One region of the Micromonospora sp. NBRC 101691 genome, then DNA from elsewhere that is predicted to be linked to it. Evidence: predicted binding sites of a transcription regulator. Region 1 holds the regulator's gene; the other holds the start of a gene.
What was found. Region 1 encodes HrcA, which represses chaperone genes, less so after heat shock. Its sites were predicted from a motif close to GGTTNGCACNCTCNNNNNGAGNGTGCNAACC; they were not measured.
Positions count from the first base shown of each region.

Region 2: a site for HrcA is predicted at 6,476-6,506, ahead of groES (co-chaperone GroES). Genes of this name have one in related genera too.

Region 1 covers NZ_BSTB01000001.1:878,433-886,045, forward strand. Annotated here, with positions in the region: gene QSK20_RS03755 (serine hydrolase domain-containing protein) at 1-62, opposite strand, end outside; gene QSK20_RS03760 (histidine triad nucleotide-binding protein) at 184-534, opposite strand; gene QSK20_RS03765 (SDR family NAD(P)-dependent oxidoreductase) at 667-1,428, shown strand; gene ppk2 (polyphosphate kinase 2) at 1,501-2,412, shown strand; gene QSK20_RS03775 (16S rRNA (uracil(1498)-N(3))-methyltransferase) at 2,519-3,253, opposite strand; gene dnaJ (molecular chaperone DnaJ) at 3,254-4,393, opposite strand; gene hrcA (heat-inducible transcriptional repressor HrcA) at 4,467-5,489, opposite strand; gene QSK20_RS03790 (DUF4870 domain-containing protein) at 5,745-6,782, shown strand; gene hemW (radical SAM family heme chaperone HemW) at 6,909-7,613, opposite strand, start outside.
Region 2 covers NZ_BSTB01000008.1:122,794-130,406, forward strand. Annotated here, with positions in the region: gene guaB (IMP dehydrogenase) at 1-688, opposite strand, end outside; gene QSK20_RS14900 (DUF5319 domain-containing protein) at 873-1,286, shown strand; gene QSK20_RS14905 (response regulator transcription factor) at 1,369-2,184, opposite strand; gene QSK20_RS14910 (WhiB family transcriptional regulator) at 2,441-2,824, shown strand; gene QSK20_RS14915 (hypothetical protein) at 2,907-4,136, shown strand; gene groL (chaperonin GroEL) at 4,315-5,958, opposite strand; gene groES (co-chaperone GroES) at 6,029-6,337, opposite strand; gene QSK20_RS14930 (chitinase) at 6,745-7,613, shown strand, end outside.

The sequences.
Region 1 (7,613 bases):
GCCCGGTGCAGGGCCACCGACAGCGCCGGCACCCGGGCACCGGCCTGCACCTGCCGCACCATCCGCCCGAGCCGCGCGTTGATCTCCACCACGCCGCAAGTGTAAGGAGGGGTCCCCTGTTACCGCTTTTTGATGAACAGGGGACCCCTGCTACCACCGCGGCGGGGCGGGACGACCGAGGAGTCAGCGGGCGAGCATCGGCCCGAGCGGAGCACCGCCGAGCAGGTGCGCGTGCACGTGGAAGACCTCCTGGCCGCCGTACCGGCCGGTGTTGAACATCAGCCGGAAGCCGTCGGCGAGCAGCCCCTCGGCCTCGGCCACCTCGGCGGCGGTGGCCAGCACCTGGCCGGCCAGCTCCGGGTCGCCCTGGCCGAGCGTGGCCACGTCGACGTAGTGCTCCTTGGGGATCACCAGCACGTGCACCGGGGCCTTCGGGCCGATGTCCCGGAAGGCGAGGGTGGTCGCGGTCTCCCGGACGATGGTGGCCGGGATCTCCCCGGCGACGATGCGGCAGAACAGGCAGTCGGAACTCATCGACGCATGGTAGGACCACCGGTTGCGTACCAGCATCTCCCCGGAGCCGGGCCGGCATGTCGTCGCAGCTCCCGGCCGCGACCGGACGGCCCCGGGTCGGGTCGGGGCCCGGCAGTCGGGGATCATGGGCGGGTGGACTCTCGGGCGGTACTGGTGACGGGGGCCTCGCGCGGCATCGGCCGAGCGGTGGCGCGCAGGTTCGCGGCCGGCGGCGACCGGGTGGCGATCCACCACCGCGACTCGGCGGAACTGGCCGAGCGGCTGCGGGCGGAACTGCCCGGCGACGGGCACCTCGTGGTCCGGGCCGACCTGGCCGACCCGGACGCGGTCCGGGCCGCGGTGGACGAGGCGGCAGCCGGGCTCGGCGGCCTGGACGTGCTGGTCAACAACGCCGGGGTGTTCGGTCCGGCGGATCCGCCGCACCCGGTCTTCGAGACCACGTACGAGCAGTGGCGGCAGCGCTGGCGGCAGATCGTCGACACCAACCTGCTCGGCGCGGCCAACGCGTCCTGGTGCGCCGCCCAGCACATGCGCGACCGGGGCGGCCGGATCGTCAACGTCTCCTCCCGGGGGGCGTTCCGTGGCGAGCCGGGCAACCCGGCGTACGGGGCGAGCAAGGCGGGCATGAACGCGATGGGGCAGTCCCTCGCGGTGGCGCTGGCCCCGTACGGCATCGCGGTGGCGACGGTCGCGCCCGGGTTCGTGGAGACCGACATGACCAACGAGCACCTCAAGTCGCCCCGGGGCGCGGCCGTGCGGGCGCAGAGCCCGTTCGACCGGGTGGCCCGACCGGAGGAGATCGCCGCCGCGGTGCACTGGCTCGCCTCCCCGGAGGCGGAGTGGGCCTCGGGCACCATCGTCGACCTGAACGGCGCGTCCTACCTGCGTTCCTGAGGCTGGTCTCTCAGCGAACTCCCAGCAACCGGGACGGCTGACCGGCCCGGAACCCGGGTAAGGATCCCCGACATGGCCGACGCCGCGCTGCTGGACCTCTCCGCCGACTACCAGGTGGTCGACGACCACGACGACGACCCGGTGCTGCTCCGTGCGGACGGCAGCCCGGTGGACACCTGGCGGGAGGACTACCCGTACGACGAGCGCCTGGCCCGTGAGGAGTACGACCACCACAAGCGTCTGCTCCAGATCGAGCTCCTCAAGCTCCAGGATTGGATCAAGGAGTCCGGCGAGCGGCTGGTGATCCTCTTCGAGGGGCGGGACGCGGCCGGCAAGGGCGGCACGATCAAGCGCTTCATGGAACACCTCAACCCGCGCGGCGCGAAGGTGGTGGCCCTGGTCAAGCCGAACGAGCGGGAGTCCAGCCAGTGGTACTTCCAGCGTTGGCTGCACCACCTGCCGGCGGCCGGCGAGATCGTGCTCTTCGACCGGTCCTGGTACAACCGGGCCGGGGTCGAGCGGGTGATGGGCTTCTGCACCCGCAAGGAGTACCTGGAGTTCCTACGCCAGGCCCCCGAGCTGGAGCGGATGCTGGTCCGCTCCGGCATCCGGCTGGTCAAGCTCTGGTTCTCGGTCTCCCAGAACGAGCAGCGCACCCGGTTCGCCATCCGTCAGGTCGACCCGGTACGCCAGTGGAAGCTGTCCCCGATGGACATCGCCGCGCTGGACAAGTGGGACGAGTACACCGAGGCCAAGGAGGCGATGTTCTTCTACACCGACACCGCCGACGCGCCGTGGACGGTGGTCAAGAGCAACGACAAGAAGCGGGCCCGGCTGGAGGCCATGCGCCACGTGCTCAACCGCTTCGCCTACACGGACAAGGACACCGAGGTGGTCGGCGTGCCCGATCCCCGCATCGTCGGCCCGGCCGGTCTCGACCTCAGCCCCGACGAGGAGACCGTCCAGGTCTTCCCCCGCCTCTGACCCGCCCGGGTTCCACCCCCGATTGCGGCATCCCGGGCCGTCGGGTCCCTCCCACACCCCGACATGCCGCATGTCGCGTTGATCACGGCTGGGCGGGAAGGGCGGGTCACCAGCGGGTGAGGCGGGTGGCGAGCACGCTGAGCGCGGCCACCCCGGCGGTCGAGGTACGCAGCACCGCCGGCCCGAGCCGCACCGGGCGACCACCGGCCGCCCGGAAGGCGTCCAGTTCGGCCGGGGCGATCCCACCCTCCGGGCCCACCACCAGCACGATCTCACCGGCCGGAGGCAGCTCGACGGTGGTCAGCCGGTCCTGTGCCTCCTCGTGCAGCACGAACCCGGCGGCGGCACCGGAGAGCCGCGCCGCCACCGCCGCCGTCGACTCGTCGGGGGCACCGGCCACCACCGGCAGCCAGGCCCGGCGGGCCTGCTTGGCCGCCTCCCGGGCGGTCGCCACCCACTTCTCCCGGGCGCGTACGCCCCGCTCGCCCCGCCACTGCGTCACCGAGCGGGACGCCGCCCAGGGCACGATCTCGTCCACGCCGACCTCGGTCATCGCCTGGACGGCCAGTTCGCCCCGGTCGCCCTTGGCGATGCCCTGCACCACCACGACGCGGGGCACCGCCGCGTCGGCGTACCCCCGCGAGGTGACGGTCAGGTCGAGGGCGCCCCGGCCGACGGCGGTGACCACGGCGGCGGCCGTGCCACCCCGACCGTCGGCCAGCAGCAGTTCCTCGCCGACCCGCAGCCGCTGCACGGTGGCCGCGTGGTGGCCCTCCGGGCCGTCCAGGGTCAGCGTGTCGGCGACGGGCAGCGACTCGACCAGGAAGAGCGGGGCCGACACTCAGCCGTGCCCGTTGAACGCGTCCCGCATCCGGGAGAAGAAGCCGCCCTGCTTGCTCAGCTCGGCGACCTCCTCGCCCCGGGTCTTGGCGAACTCGCGCAGCATCCGCTCCTGGTCGGCGTCGAGCTTGGTCGGGGTCCGCACGTCGAGGTGGACGTAGAGGTCACCCCGGCCGGTGCCGCGCAGGTGCGGTACGCCCCGGGCGCGCAACCGCATCGTGCTGCCCGGCTGGGTGCCCGCCTTGACGTCGACGGTCTCCTCGCTGTCCAGCGTCTTGATGGTCAACCGGGTGCCGAGCGCCGCCGCGGTCATCGGCACGGTCACCCGGCAGTGCAGGTCGTCGCCCTTGCGGGAGTAGACGTCGTGCGGCCGTTCGTGGATCTCGACGTAGAGGTCGCCGGCGGTGCCGCCACCCGGGCCGACCTCACCCTGCTGGGCGAGGCGGATCCGCATGCCGTCCTCCACCCCGGCGGGGATCTTGACGGTCAGCGAACGGCGGGTACGCACCCGGCCGTCCCCGGCACAGGTCGGGCAGGGGTGCGGGATCGTGGTGCCGTGCCCCTGGCAGACCGTGCAGGGCCGGGCCGAGACGACCTGGCCGAGGAAGGTGCGCTGCACCGACTGCACCTCGCCCCGGCCACCGCACGCCTCACACGTGGCCAGGTGGGTGCCGGCGGCCGTGCCCGCGCCGGAGCAGGTGGTGCAGAGCACGGCGGTGTCGACGGTGATCGGCGCCTCGACGCCGAACGCCGTCTCGTTGAGGTCCAGTTCCAGCCGCAGGATCGCGTCCGCCCCGGGACGGGTGCGCGGACGCGGCCCCCGCGAGCCGGTGGCCCCGCCGAAGAAGGCGTCCATGATGTCCTGGAAGCCGACGAACGGCCCCGCGCCGCCCGGTCCGCCCGGACCGGCCGCGCCGCCACCGGGAGCGAGCGGATCGCCACCCAGGTCGACGATCTGCCGCTTCCGGTCGTCCGAGAGGACCTCGTACGCGGCGTTGATGTCCTTGAACTTCTCCTGGGCCTCCGGGTCCGGATTGACGTCCGGGTGGAACTGCCGCGCCAGCTTGCGGTAGGCGCGCTTGATCTCGTCATCGGAGGCTTCCCGGCTGACACCGAGGATGCCGTAGTAGTCCCTGGCCACTGCGTTCCGTGTCCTCATGTTCGTCTCGCGTTGCGCCGGTCGTCGGCCCGAGCCGGCCGTCGGCCCTGACTGGTCAGTTCTGGGCCAGCAGCTCGCCCACGTAGCGTGCCACGGCGCGTACCGTGGCGATGGTGCCGGGGTAGTCCATCCGTGTCGGGCCGAGCACGCCCAGCCCACCCACGATGGTGGCACCTGGACCGTAACCCGTGCTGACCACCGACGTACCCCGCAGGTTGTCGATCTCGTTCTCGTCGCCGATCCGGATCCGGGTCGTGCTCGGCTCGACCTCGCCGATCAGCTTGAGCAGCACGACCTCCTCCTCGAGCGCCTCGAGGATCGGACGTAACGAGCCCTGGAAGTCGAGCAGGCCGCCCCGGGTCAGGTTGGCCGTGCCGGCCAGCGCGATCCGCTCCTCGTGCCGCTCGACCAGGGTCTCCAGCAGAACGGTGGAGAGCGTGGTCATCGCCGGACGCAGCCCGGCGTCGACCTCCTCCACCAACGCCTGCACCAGCGGTGGGGTGTCCGACAGCCGGGTGCCGCAGAGCTTCTCGTTGACCAGGCGACGCAGGTCGGTGACGTCGTCGGCGGGAACCGGCGCGGGCAGCTCCACCAGCCGCTGCTCGACCCGACCGGTGTCGGCGATCATCACCAGCATCAGCCGGGTGGTGGAGATCGGCACCAGCTCCAGGTGTCGCACCGAGGACCGCGCCAGGCTCGGGTACTGCACCACGGCCACCTGGCGGGTGAGCTGGGCGAGGAGCCGGACGGTGCGGTGGACGACGTCGTCGAGGTCGACCGCGCCGACCAGGAACCGCTCGATCGCCCGACGCTCGGCCGGGCTGAGCGGCTTGACCCGGCTGAGCCGGTCGACGAAGAGGCGGTAGCCACGGTCGGTGGGCACCCGGCCGGCGCTGGTGTGCGGCTGCCGGATGTAGCCCTCCTCCTCCAGCACCGCCATGTCGTTGCGGACCGTGGCCGGGGAGACGCCCAGCTGGTGCCGCTCGACCAGCGCCTTGCTGCCGACCGGCTCCTGGGTCGCGACGTAGTCCTCGACGATCGCGCGCAGCACGGCGAGCTTGCGGTCGTCCAGACCCACTCTCCCCACCTCCTACGCCGGTCGGCGCCCGGTCCGTCGCGGCGCGTGCCCACCCCCGGCGACGACCGGCGGCGGTCGCCGACGACGACGCGCTCCTGGCACTCGACTTTAACGAGTGCCAGTCTACGTCGGGGCACCCCCGGGACGCGATGATCGGTGTCGACCCCCGCCCCCGGCCCGGTACCGGCCGTCCCCCCGGGTGATCAGGACGCGCCCGCTGGTCGCGCCTTGTCCGGTGCCCCTACCGTGACCGGTATGACTGAACCGCCGCGCCCGCCCGGCGCGGGCGACGCCGGCCGGTACCCGCCGGAGCCGACCATGCCGCTCGCCCCGTCCGGGTCCCCGTCGACACCCGACGAGCCCACCACCCCACTCTCCGACGCGGCCGGTGCGTCCGGGTATCCCCCACCGGGTGGATCCACCCCGCCCGGCGGCTGGCCCACGCCGCCCCATGAGCCACCCACCGAGCACCTTCCCCCGTCGTCCCCCGAGCCGCCCACGGAGAACTGGACGACGCCGGCCCCCGAGCCGCCCACGGAGAACTGGACGACGCCGTCGTACGAGCCGCCGACACAGCGCTACGGGTCGCTCGGCGACGAGCCGCCGACGGAGCGCCACGCCGCCGTCGCCCCGGAGCCGCCGACGGTGGGTTACGGCCCGTCCGGTGACGCCCCGTCGGCCGACCACCCGACCTCGGGCGGGCACTTCGCCGCTACCGGCTACCCGACACCGGACCCCCAGGCCAGCTACCCGCCGCCGCCGGGCGACCAGGGCGGTTACCCGCCGCCGGGCGAAGCGGGCGGTTACCACCCAGCGGGTGAGCAGGGCGGTTACCCGCCACCGGGCTTCCCGCCGCCCGGGGCCACGGGGGCGCACACGCCCGGAGGGCCGGGTGGATATCCGCCGCCGGGCGGGGGCGGGCCGCAGCCGTCCCCCGGCCCGATCGGTGGCGACGACCGGACCTGGGCGATCCTGGCCCACGCCGGCGGGCCGATCGGCATCGTGATCGGTGCGACCCTGTTCGGCTGGGTCGGGCCGCTGATCGTGCTGCTGGTCCGGGGCCAGCAGTCCCCGGCGGTACGCGCACACGCCGTCGCCGCGCTCAACTTCCAGATCACCTGGGCGGTCGCGATCCTGGTGGGCTGGCTGCTCGCCGCGATCACCTGCGGCCTGCTCTCCTTCGTGCCGATCGTGCTCGCGATCGTGCCGATCGTGCTCGGCATCGTGGCCGCCCTCAAGGCCAACCAGGACCTGCTCTACCAGTACCCGATGACCCGGAGCTTCGTGAAGTGAGCCGTCCGGCCGGTCCCGGTGGTGTTCCCGGGGCCGGCCGTCCTCATGGCAGCCCCGGGTGGCGCGACACGGTGCCCGGGAGACCGCCGGGGCGGCGGGTGGCGCGCACGCTGTCGAGGGGACGCTTCAGGGCAGCAGGTCGCGGACCACGGCGTCGGCGAGCAGTCGGCCACGCAGGGTGAGCACCGCCCGGCCGGCGGCGTAGTCGGCCTCGGCGAGCAGCCCGGCGGCGCGGGCCCGCTCGGCGCCGGCCCGGCCGGCGGGGTCGAGCACCGCCAGCGGCAGCCCGGAGGCGAGCCGGAGCCGGAGCATCACGTCCTCCATGTGCGCCTCGTCGACGGTGAGGACCTCCCGCGCCTGGCCGGGCGACTCCCCGGCGGCCAGCTTCGCCGCGTACGCACTCGGGTGTCGGACGTTCCACCAGCGCACCCCGCCGACGTGGCTGTGCGCCCCCGGGCCGAGGCCCCACCAGTCGCCGCCGGTCCAGTAGAGCAGGTTGTGGCGGCACCGGGCGTCCGGCGTCCGGGCCCAGTTGGAGACCTCGTACCAGGAGAAACCGGCCGCGTCGAGGGCGGCCTCCGCGGCCAGGTAGCGGTCCGCCGCGACGTCGTCGGAGGGGTACGCCAGCTCGCCCCGGCGCATCCGGGCGGCGAGCCGGGTGCCCTCCTCCACGATCAGGGCGTACGCGCTGACGTGGTCCACCCCGGCGGCGACCACCTGGTCGAGCGAGGCGGCGAAGTCCTCGGCCCGCTCCCCCGGCGTACCGTAGATCAGGTCGAGGTTGACGTGGTCGAACCCGGCGTCGCGGGCCTCGGCCGCGGCGGCGGTGGC
Region 2 (7,613 bases), on a different contig from region 1:
TGGTGAAGTCCTTGACGGTGATCAGCCCACGCAGCCGGCCCGAGTCGTCGACGATCGGCAGCTTCTCGACCTTGTGCTGGCGCAGCAGGGTCAGCGCCTCGTCCTTGCTGACCCCGACCGGGGCGGTGACCAGCGGGGTCCGGGTCATGATCTCGCGGACCGGGGTGCTCGGCTCGGTGACGAAGCGCATGTCCCGGTTCGTGACGATGCCGACGAGCTGGCCCTCGGCGTCCACCACCGGCACGCCGGAGATGCGGTACCGCCCGCAGAGCGCGTCGACGTCGCGGAGGGTGTCGTCCGGGCTGGCCGTCACCGGGTTGGTGATCATGCCGGACTCGGAGCGCTTGACCAGGTCGACCTGGAGCGCCTGGTCCTCGACGGAGAGGTTGCGGTGCAGCACGCCGATGCCGCCCTGCCGGGCCATGGCGATGGCCATCCGCGCCTCGGTCACCGTGTCCATCGCGCTGGAGAGCAGTGGCACGGAGAGGCTGACGTTGCGGGTCAGCCGGGTCAGCGTGTTGACCCGGCTCGGCACCACGTCCGACTCGCCCGGCTGGAGCAGCACGTCGTCGAAGGTGAGGCCGAGGGGCACCACCCGCGCCGAGCCGGCGGGCAGTTCCGGCAGGTGGCCACCCAGCTCGCCGGGCTCGACACCCGTCGGACGATCAGTGCTGGGCGAAATATCCACGATTGCTCTCCTGAGCTGCTCGTTACGGGCTTCGTGAGGTGGTGCGCGGCACCGGAACACGCCGCCGAACGCGGGCGCGTCACCCCATCGTACCTATTGAGCTGGGCGGCCCCGGGCGGCGGCGCGGCGGGCGCCGGGCGGCCTGGGGCAGGCGGGCGGACGACGTTGGGTCTACGGTGAGGGGGTGCACGACGAGCCCATCGACCCGTTCAACGGCGACCCGGCCGACCCGGCCGCCGGCCTGCACGACCCCGGTGACGACGACTCGCTCGAACCGCTGACCGACGTCGAGCGGCAGGACGTCCTGGAGGACCTGGCGGACCTCGAGATCTACCAGGCGCTGCTGGCGCCGATCGGGGTCCGCGGCTTGGTGATCGAGTGCGAGGACTGCCACGAACCGCACTACTTCGACTGGGACCTGCTCCGGGGCAACCTGCGCCACCTGCTCAGCTCGGGGCGCCCCCGGGTGCACGAGCCGGCCTACGACCCAGATCCCGACCACTACGTCACCTGGGACTACGCCCGGGGCTACGCCGACGGGGTGCACGACACCCTGACCGAGTCCGGCGACGACGACACCGACTCCTCCGGCGACTGACCCGCCTCCGGCCGGGCGTCCGGATCGGTTCCGCCAGCCGGCGTCCGGGACCAGGTCAGACGCCCGGCGTCCGAGGAGCGGCTCAGGCGACCAGGCCGGCGCGGAATCCGGCGGCGACGGCGTGCGCCCGGTCCCGCGCACCGAGCTTGCGGAAGAGCCGACGGGCATGGGTCTTGACGGTGTCCTCCGAGACGAACAGCTCCCGGCCGATCTCGGCGTTGCTCTTCCCCTCGGCCATGCCGAGCAGCACCTGGAGCTCCCGCTCGGTCAGCCCGATCCCGCCCCGCCCGCGTCCGGCCGGCTCGGGTCGGCGAGGCTTCTGCGCCGTCCGGCCGGACTCCGGCTCCGCGTCGTCGTCCGGTTCGTCGTCGCCGCGCTGGACCGGAACCATCGCCGGGCCGCCCGGTGCCTCCTGCCCCGGCCACTCGGGCGGCGTCGCGGCCGGGGCACGACCGCCCGGACGTCCGGTCGCGCCGACGACGGCGGCGGTGTCGAGGGCCGGGTCGGTGATCCGGCGACGTGACGACCGTCCCGGTGCGGTGAGCAGCAGGAGGGCCTTGGCGACCGCGCTGGTCAGATCCTGGTCGACGCCCTGGATCAGCCCACGCGCCCCGGCGCTGATGGTCGCCGCCGCCGCGCCGGACTCCTCCGCGCCGAGCAGCAGCACCGCCGCCTGGGGGGCCCGGGCCAGGACGCGCCGGACGAATCCGGCGCTGTCCGGGCGGGTCAGCGCGGTGTCGGCGAGCACCACGTCGGGCGGTTGCTCGGCGAGGCGCAGCATCACCTCGGGATCAGAGACGGCGGTACGGACGACGGCGGACAGGCCCAGCCTGGCCGCTGCGGAAGACAGGTGCTGCGCCGCCAACGGGGTTCGGACGCAGACGAGAACCGTACGCACAGTGGGGTCTCCTCTCCGTCAGGAAGCAGACCACGGGCGGCGCTGATCATGAGGGCGTTCCGGGCAATTCTCCGAACTTTTCCGACATATGGGGCCTTTGACGCGAGTTGCCGGAGCTTTTCGATCACACACGTGTGAGCGGGCGAACGGCAGGGTATCGGAGGGGCCAGGCCGGACCCGGCGTGCTCGCGCGAACCGTCGCCCGGGACGGCCTGACAGACCATCGCGGCGGTGCCGCGCGGGAGGAGGGGTGCTGATGTCGAACGTACGTAGACTGCCCGGACCCATCGTCGACCTCTGGGACTGGCAGCGGCTCGGTGCCTGCCGGGGCCGCGACAGCGCCCAGTTCTTCCACCCGGACGGCGAACGTGGTTCCTCCCGGCTGCGCCGGGAGTCGGGGGCCAAGGCGGTCTGCCGGGCCTGCCCGGTGCGCGCCGAGTGCGCGGCGCACGCCCTCGCCGTCCGCGAGCCGTACGGGGTGTGGGGCGGCTTCAGCGAGTCCGAGCGTCTGCGTCTGCTCGCCATCGGCTGGGAGGACCTGGCCGACCGGCGACGCAGCCGGGTGGACATCGCCCGCCTGGAGGCCCGCCTCGGCCGCCCGCACAAGTCGACGGTGCCCGCCCAGCGCAACGTCGCCTGAGGCACCGACCAGGACCACCGCTGCCGCGCCCCCGCCGGGGGCGCGGCAGCGTGCTGTCCGGCAGCATGGCCACATGCCACCGGTGCCGCCTTCGCCTGACCTGCGTCCCCCGCCTCACCTGCTCTGGAACCGCTGGGCCCTGTTCGCCAGCGCCCTCGCCGCGCTCGGCGTCCACGACGTCTACTGGTGCGCCGCCGACGGCGCCCACCACGACGACCACGGCGGGAACCGGTCCCGCCTGGTCCTGGTCGACGGCGGGCGGGCGGTGCTCTTCGGCTACGACCACGAGTACAGCGACACGGCGGCCGCCACGCCCCCGATCGACCTGCTCGACGGGGCCCCGGCCTGGCTGCCCTGGCCGGAGTTGCTCCGCTGGCAGGCCGACGACCAGCTCGGCTACGTCTACTGGTACGACGACGGGGTCTGGTCCCGGGTGCCGTACCCGGACGACGTGTCGGACGGGCTGGTCGCCACCGCCCGTTCGGTGCTCGACGCCGAACGGGCCCGGCTCGAACTCGTCGACGTGGTCTTCGAGTGGGGCGAACACGGGCGGGACGATCCGGCCGAGCGGGACGACGTGGCCGGGGCCGCCACCCGCCTGCTCGCCGCCGCCGAGGCACGCGCCCTCGACGCGGGGCACCTCTCCGGGCTGCTCGGCCGGCTCCCGGCCGACGCCGTCGACCTGCCCGCCGCCCTCGCCGTGGCGGACGCCGCCGGGATCACCCCCGACGCCGTGGCCCCGCCCGTCGTCCCGGCCGGCACCGCCGTTCCGGGCCGCCGGGTACGGGCGCTCAGCGTCGACGGGCACGAGGACCTGGTCCGGGCCGCCATGCGCGAGGAGTCCGAACGACGGCGGACCGAGCCGGAACACCGCCCGGAGCTCGACGCGTTGGCGGCCTGGGTCCGCGGGCAGGCCCCGGCCGGCGACGGGCGCTGCACCCTGCTCGTGGCGGCCACCGACACCAGCCTCGCCACGCAACGGGGGCCGCAGCCACCGCGTGCCCTCATCGGGGAGACCGACTGGCAGGGCTTCCGGGAACTGTCCGGCCTGACCCGCGCGCTACGGACGGCGGAGACCCACCCGGAGGAGGGACGCTGGTTCTTCCTCCGCCTGACGACCACCCCGGAGGGGCACGCCGTCGAGCGGCGCTACGACTCCTGGCCGGACTGGTACCCGTCCCCCCGCTACGACATGCACCTCGGCGACCTCCGGACCGAGCTGGACCGCCGCGCGCCGCGGTACCGCCCATCCTGGGCGCCCCTGCTCGATCCCGAGGTCGCCTGGCGGGACGTACCCGGCGACGCCGGCTAGGCTCCCGCCGCGCGAGTCCTCCATCCGGTCCCGTCCGGTGCCGTTCCCTCCGGGCCAAGCCCACCGGTCCACGTACGACACAGGGCACGCCGTCACGGGGACGGCGTGCCCTGCGGTGCGACGTGCCGGCGGGCGCCCCGGGGGAGCGGCGCGCCCGCCGTACCGTGTCGCGGACGGCTCAGAAGCCGGGGCCGTGCTGGTGGCCGTGGCCGTGGGAGTGCCCGTGGCCACCGGCGGCCGGCTCGGCCTTCTCCGGCTTCTCCACCACCAGGCTCTCGGTGGTGAGCAGCAGGCCGGCGATGGACGCGGCGTTGGTCACCGCGTTGCGGGTCACCTTCACCGGGTCGATGATGCCGTTGCCGACCAGGTCGACGTACTGCCCGGCGGCGGCGTCGAGGCCGTGGCCCCACTCGCTGCCGGCGACCTTCTGCACGACGACGTAGCCGTCCTGGCCGGCGTTCTGGGCGATCCAGCGCAGCGGCTCGACCAGCGCCTTGCGCACGATCGAGACGCCGACCTTCTCGTCCCCGGTGAAGCCGAGGTCGTCGTCGAGCGTCGGGAGGATCTGCGCGAGGGCGGCACCACCGCCGGGCACCGTGCCCTCCTCGACCGCCGCCTTGGTCGCCGCGATGGCGTCCTCGATGCGGTGCTTGCGCTCCTTCATCTCGACTTCGGTCGCCGCGCCCACCTTGATGACCGCCACGCCGCCGGAGAGCTTCGCCAACCGCTCGGCCAGCTTCTCCCGGTCCCACTCGGAGTCCGAGGCCTCGATCTCCTTGCGGATCTGCGCGACCCGGTCGGCGACCTCGGTGTCCTGGCCGCCACCGTCGACGATGGTGGTGTTCTCCTTGTCGACGACCACGCGGCGGGCGGTGCCGAGCGCCTCCAGCCCGATCTGGTCGAGCTTGTAGCCCAGCTCCGGCGCGACCAGCTCGGCGCCGGTCTGGATCGCCATGTCCTGGAGCATCGCCTTGCGGCGGTCACCGAAGCCCGGCGCCTTGACCGCGCAGACCTTGATGGTCTTGCGCAGCGCGTTGACCACCAGCGTGGAGAGCGCCTGGCCCTCGACGTCCTCGGCGACGATCAGCAGCGGCCGGCTGTCCGCGAGGACCTTCTCCAGCAGCGGCAGCAGTTCCTCGATCGCCGAGATCTTCTGCGTGGTGATCAGGATGTACGGGTTCTCCAGGACCGCTTCCTGCGACTCCAGGTCGGTCACGAAGTTCGGCGAGATGAAGCCCTTGTCGAACTGGAGACCCTCGGTCACGTCCAGCTCGGTGTGCAGGGCGGAGCCCTCCTCGACGGTGATGACACCGTCCCGGCCGACCTTCTCCATCGCCTCGGCGATCAGCTCGCCGATGGTGGCGTCCTGCGCCGAGATCGTCGCGACGTGGGCGATCGAGGTCTTGTCGGCCACCTCGACGGCCCGGTCGAGCAGGGCCTCGGAGACCTTGGCCGCCGCCGCGTCGATGCCGCGCTTGAGGCCGGCCGGGTTGGCCCCGGCGGTCACGTTGCGCAGGCCCTCGCGGACCATGGCCTGGGCGAGCACGGTGGCGGTGGTGGTCCCGTCGCCGGCGACGTCGTTGGTCTTGGTCGCCACCTCCTTGACCAGCTGCGCGCCGAGGTTCTCGTACGGGTTGGTGAGCTCGATCTCCTTGGCGATGGTGACCCCATCGTTGGTGATCGTCGGCGCACCGAATTTCTTGTCCAGGACGACGTTGCGCCCGCGCGGGCCGAGAGTGACCTTGACCGCGTCCGCGAGGGCGTTGACACCGTGCTCGAGCAGGTGCCGGGCGTCATCCGAGAAGCTCAGGATCTTCGCCATGGATATCCCTTCGAAGCGTTGCTGCCCCGGCCCGGCGAGCCGGACCGGGGCAGCGACACTGATCGGTTGGTTACTTCTCGATGACCGCGAGGACGTCGCGGGCGGAGAGCACCAGGTACTCCTCGCCGGCGTACTTGACCTCGGTGCCGCCGTACTTCGAGTAGATGACGGTGTCGCCGACCTGCACGTCAACCGGGATCCGGTTGCCCTTGTCGTCGACGCGGCCCGGGCCGACAGCGAGGACGGTGCCCTCCTGCGGCTTCTCCTTGGCGGTGTCGGGGATCACGATGCCCGACGCCGTGGTGGTCTCAGCCTCGTTCGCCTGGACCAGGATCCGGTCCTCGAGCGGCTTGATCGCAACCTTGGTCGCGGTAGTCACGGGCATACCCTCCTGGGGTACTTGGTTTCGTAACCGGTCGGCGGGGCCGACCAGCGTCAATCTGCCACATGCCACCGGGCGGGGCCGTCGTCGCGGGTGCCGGTCCGCCTGGCGTTCAACCTCCGGGCGAGGCCCGGAAGCTGGCACCCTCGATGGGAGAGTGCTAATCGCAGATTAGGCCGCCGCTAGCACTCCGTCAAGGAGAGTGCCAACGACGGCGGGGCGCGTCGCGTCGGCCGGAGCCGCCCACCCCCGCCCGCGCCGTGCCCACCCTCGCAGCACGGTCCGCGACCGGATCACTCGCCACCACACCTGGACAATTACAGTTAACAATCCTAATAATTAGGCATCCGTCGATCCGACGGCTCTCCTACCGGGAGGTCCGGATGCGTCGCCCTGTCCCGAGACTGTTGCTGGCCGCCGTCGCGGCCCTCGCCGCCATCACCGCCACCACCCTCGTCGTCGCCGCGCCGGCCCAGGCCGCCGGTCCGACCGCCACCCTCGTCCGGACCGCCGACTGGGGCACCGGGTGGGAGGGGCGTTACACCATCACCAACGGTGGCCCGACCACCATCACCAGCTGGCAGGTCGCCTTCGCCCTGCCGTCGGGCACCACCCTCGGCTCCTACTGGGACGCCACCCTGACCAGCGCCGGCGGGCGGCACACCTTCACCAACCGGTCGTGGAACGGCACCGTCGCGCCGGGCGCCTCGGTGTCGTTCGGCTTCCTGGTCACCGGCTCCGGCTCCCCCGTCAACTGCACGATCAACGGCGCGCCCTGTGCCGGCGGCCCGCCGACCACGCCGCCGCCGACCACCCCGCCGCCGACCACGCCGCCCCCCACCACCCCGCCGCCGACCACGCCGCCCCCGACCACGCCGCCGCCCGGTGGGCTGCCCCGGCACGCGCTGATCGGCTACCTGCACGCCAGCTTCGCCAACGGCTCGGGCTACCTGCGGATGGCCGACGTGCCGGCCGACTGGGACATCATCAACCTGGCCTTCGGTGAGCCGACCACCGTGACCTCGGGCGACATCCGCTTCCAGCTCTGCCCGGCGACCGAGTGCCCCGGGGTGGAGACGGAGGCCGAGTTCATCGCCGCGATCCGCGCCAAGCAGGCGCAGGGCAAGAAGGTGCTGCTCTCCATCGGCGGGCAGAACGGCCAGGTCCAGCTCACCACCACCGCCGCCCGGGACACCTTCGTCCGGTCGGTGTCGGCCATCATCGACCGGTACGGCCTGAACGGCCTCGACATCGACTTCGAGGGGCACTCGCT